DNA from 2 places in the Streptomyces sp. NPDC052109 genome. Region 2 is predicted to be linked to the other one. Evidence: riboswitches for the same ligand, from Rfam matches in the RefSeq annotation. Region 2 holds a riboswitch; the other holds the start of a gene.
What was found. Region 2 has a riboswitch for guanidine ahead of AB0L59_RS00560 (multidrug efflux SMR transporter). Riboswitches for the same ligand answer to the same signal wherever they lie in the genome.
Positions count from the first base shown of each region.

Region 1: it holds a riboswitch for guanidine, as region 2 does, so the genes downstream of both, AB0L59_RS41070 (MBL fold metallo-hydrolase) here and AB0L59_RS00560 (multidrug efflux SMR transporter) in region 2, are expected to answer to the same signal.

Region 1 is NZ_JBFAWF010000043.1:6,804-8,998, reverse strand. It holds gene AB0L59_RS41070 (MBL fold metallo-hydrolase) at 468-1,346, opposite strand; guanidine-III (ykkC-III) riboswitch at 1,358-1,425, opposite strand.
Region 2 is NZ_JBFAWF010000001.1:116,641-118,835, reverse strand. It holds gene bcp (thioredoxin-dependent thiol peroxidase) at 1-255, opposite strand, end outside; gene AB0L59_RS00570 (DUF3618 domain-containing protein) at 349-678, shown strand; gene AB0L59_RS00565 (co-chaperone GroES) at 722-1,081, shown strand; guanidine-III (ykkC-III) riboswitch at 1,148-1,217, shown strand; gene AB0L59_RS00560 (multidrug efflux SMR transporter) at 1,255-1,575, shown strand; gene AB0L59_RS00555 (transglycosylase domain-containing protein) at 1,605-2,195, opposite strand, start outside.

The DNA of each region.
Region 1 (2,195 bases), on a different contig from region 2:
GGGATGGTGGGCTGCCGACGTTGTTGTGCCGCTTCGACTTGCTCGCGGATACCTTCGGTGTAGGTGAGCCAGGTGGAGACGTCGGCGGTGCGGGCGACGGCGGCGTGGTGATCTTTTTGCCCTGTTGTTCCAGGGTGGTGAGTGCGGTCAGGGCTCGCTGGCGTTTGTCGAGGCTGGCGCGGTGGCGGGCCTGGGCGAGTGTGCGGGTTGCCGCGGGGGTTCATGCAGGGTCGGTCCTGGTGGCGGGTGTGGGCGGCAGGAGGGTGTGGGTGTTGCCGGCGCGGGCTTTGCGCAAGGATAGTGCCGGCATCTTCGGTCTCCTGGCGTTCTGCAGCGGGTGGGGCGGCGAGGCGGGGCTGCATGCGGTCGGTGACCTGCTCGAAGGCGGTGATCTGGGCGGTGAAGGCGGTGCGTGCTCCGTTCGGCCTTGCCCTGCGGCGGGGCCGGCTGTGCTCCTCGGGCGTGGCTCAGTGCTCTGGACAGATGACGAAGAGCGGGTGGACGAGCCGGCGGGGCTGGTCGCCGATCTCCTTGAGCGCGGCGCTGATCTCGTGCAGGTGGCCGGTGGTCATCTGCAGCGGGGGTTCGTGGGGCTGGTAGGTGGTGCGGACCGGGTAGTCCACGCCCGGCTCGGTGGTCATCTCGATGTGGCAGCCCAGGACATGGGTGACCGGTCTGTGCTCGCAGAACCCGATCAGGCGGTCGATGGTCCGGGCGAAGGCGGACCAGTCCTGGACGTAGAGCCGGCCGGGGTAGACGGTGTCGCCGGTGAGCAGGAACCCGGTCCACGGGTCGTAGAACGTGACCGCTGCCTCGTGGTGCCCGGGAGTGGCCAGGCACTCGAGCGTGCGGCCTCCCAGATCGACCCGCGCCACGGCGGTGGGGTCCTCGTCGAATCCGAAGTACTTCCAGGCGGTGGCGAGGTCCGCGGCGACCACGGTGGTGTGCAGGCGGTCGGCGAACTGGCCGTCACCCGCGATGTGGTCACCGTGGGCGTGAGTGTGCAGCACAAGCAGGTGGTAGTCCTGTCGGGGGTGGCGAGCGAGCCAGCCGTCGACGAGCTCGTCAACCACCCGGCGCAAGGGGAAGAACTCGGCGGACGCGGTGGCTCCAGTGTCGATCAGCACCGCCCGCGTGTTACCGAACAGCAGGTACAGGAACGGCGCTTCGTAGTCGATCGCCATGTTCTGCCGCAGGATGACCGTGTGCTCGTCGTAGGCGTGGACCTGGATGTCCGGATCGGTGTTGTGCTTGGACGATGGTGACCCGTGGATCCAGCGGACGTCCAACTCGCCAGGCCGGAAGACCGGGCCGTCGAAATCAATGAAGGATGTGCCTGCGGCCATGACGCCTCCCGAGTGCGTCGTCTTGGCAGTCCGGGTACGGCGCACATCTCGTCCGGGGCCGGCACCTATGTGCCTCCACCGCGAAGCTACCACGACGTCGCCCGACGCCTCCGCCGCCTGGCACCCGTACGGCGACACCACCCACGTCGCCCCTGCACCGTGGCCTTTGGCCAGGTCGTAGGCGGCGAAAAGGTGCCGGACCGCCCCGCCCCTCCCCCATACGGCCCCGCACATGGGCCCGAACACCAGCCGCCCTTCCGACGGCGGCCCGTCCCTGCGGTCCGGCACCTGCGCCAAGGGGTCACGCTCCCGCCCCTGGCGCCGGAACTGCGGCATGCTCGGCGTTTCGGCCATCGCCGCTTGCCCCCTGGCCCATACACCGCAAGGGTCGATGCAACGCACAAGCTCGGGCACGCGCTCAGACTTGGGGCTGCCAACACGACCGAAACACATGTGTTCGAAATCGCGGCCGGCTCGTTGAGCTCCAGTAGCCGCACAACCGTCGAGGGGGGGCACGTTGAGTTCGGCCAAGACCCAAGCACACACGACTCGCCATACCGTGGCACGGCGCACGCAGGGCTCGCAGCGTGACCACTCCGGCTGCGAGGCTCCTGTGCGGTTGAGCACGGCCACCGGGGCGGGGCGGCTGCCCGCACCGGCTATCCGGGCGCTGGACTGGTCCAGGTTGGGAGGGGCCTGGTGAGGAGGTTTTCGGGCGGGTGCGGATGGCCGAGCCGGAGGTCTCCGACGCCGAGAAGGAGCTCTTCGGGGGGCCCTTGCGCTACGACCTCGGCTGGTCGGAACACGAGCGTGCCCGGTTGGACCTGACGATGCTGTCGGCGCTGCGCT
Region 2 (2,195 bases):
CTTCTCGCGGAAACTGGCCAGCTTCTCCGGGGCGTCGGGACTGATGCCGATGACGTCGTAGCCGGCGCCGGCCAGGAGGTCCAGGTTGTCCGTGAAGTCACAGGCCTGCTTGGTGCAGCCGGGGGTCAGGGCGGCCGGGTAGAAGTAGACGATGACCTTGCGGCCCTTGTGGGAGGAAAGGGACACCTCGTTGCCGTCGGCATCCGGGAGGGTGAAGGCGGGGGCCACATCCCCCGGCTGGAGTCGCTCGCTCATCGGGCCAGCGTAACCGGGGGGCCTTGCGGTGCGCCGTGAGGAGAAGCTGACAGACTGTTCGGAACAGCATCAGGAGACTTCGGAGGCCGTACGGTGGCGGAGACGTCGGACACGAGAACCCCGGCGCAGATCGAGGCGGACATCAAGCGCCGCCGCGAGGTGCTGGCCGAGACGCTCGACGAGATCGGAGTGCGGGTGCATCCGCAGACGATCATCGGGGATGCGAAGGCCAAGGTCGTCGCCCATATCGATCACACGGCCGGCCGGGCGTACGTGCAGGTCAACCGGGTGGTCAGTGAGGTGCGGGCGCAGTTCGTCGACGAGGAGGGCGGACTGCGGTTGGAGCGGGTCGTGCCGGTCGCGCTGCTCGCCGTCGGAGTCGTCGGGCTGCTCACCGTGGGCTCCCGGCGGCGCAAGGGCTGACCCGGGCGCGTCCGGGCGGGTCGAGGACAGGTAGGTTCGAGGCGTGAGCGCCAACAGAAACCAGCACAGCACCCCCCATCACGACAAGCTCCCCATCCGGATGCTGCACGACCGGGTTCTGGTCAAGCAGGAGACCGGTGAGGGCGAGCGGCGGTCGGGGGGCGGCATTCTGATTCCCGCCACGGCGGCGGTCGGACGGCGGCTGGCCTGGGCCGAGGTCGTCGCGGTCGGGCAGAACGTGCGGACGGTGGAGCCGGGTGACCGGGTCCTGTTCGATCCGGAGGACCGGGCCGAGGTCGAGGTGCGGGGTGTGGCGTACGTGCTCATGCGCGAGCGGGATCTGCACGCCGTGGCCGCGGACCGCTTCGAGGGGTCCGAGGACTCCACAGGCCTGTACCTGTAAGCGGGTCAGCGAGTAGATCGGCAGGGCGAGGGGCCGGTGACGAGAGTCACCGGCCCCTTCGCGCTGCCTTTGCTATGTTCGGAAAGCGAGCCCGACGAGACGCGCCGTACCGGGATGCAGGCAAAGACGACGCACCGGAGGAAGAGTCGCCGTTCGTCTCGGAGGTGTCCGTCGTGGCCTGGGTTCTGCTGATCGTCGCCGGTCTGCTGGAGGTGGGCTGGTCGATCGGGATGAAGTACAGCGAGGGTTTCACCCGGCTGGTGCCCAGTCTGTTCACCGGTGCCGGGATCGCCGCCAGCATGGTCCTGCTGTCGTACGCAGCCAAGTCCCTGCCCATCGGTACCGCCTACGGCGTGTGGGTGGGCATCGGGGCGGCCGGGGCGGCGGTGCTCGGCATGGTGGTGCTCGGTGAGCCGGTCACCGCCGCCCGGATCTTCTTCGTGTGCCTGTTGCTGGTCGCCGTGCTGGGGCTGAAGGCGACCAGCGGTCACTGAGGCGTCACCCGGGGACGGTCACTCTCGCGTCAGATCCCCGGGTCGCCGCCTCCGGCCCCGGCGGCCGTGCCGGTCGTACCGCCGCCGTCGGCTCCGCCACCGGTGGCCGTGCCGCCCCCGCCGGTCCCGCCGTCGGTCGTGCCGCCGCCGGTGGTGTCCCCGCCGGTGGTGTTCGTGCCGCCGCCCGTGGCGTCGCCGCCGGTGGTGTTCGTGTTGCCGCCGGTCGTGTTGCCGCCGGTGGTGTTCGTGCCGCCGCCGGTGGCCGCACCGCCGTTCGTCGGCGTGCCGGTGGTGTTGCCGCCGGTCGGGCTGGCGGTCGTACCGGCGGTGCCCTGGCCGCCGTCGGTGGTCGTCGTACCGCCGTTGTTCTGGGCACCGGTCGTGCCGGGCTGGGCCGAGTCGCTGGCGCTCGGGGCCTGCGGCTGGTCGGCGCCCTGCTCCAGCTGGAGATCGAAGTCGGAGGCCGGCTTGTTCTTCAGCGCGGCCGCCGTGTACTCGGCCCAGATCTGGGTCGGCGCGCCGCCGCCGTTGATACGCGGCTGGCCGAGGGCGCCGTACAGCGGCATGTGCTTGGCCGTCACCGGGTCCTGGCCCATGACCGAGACCACCGTGGCCAGGTC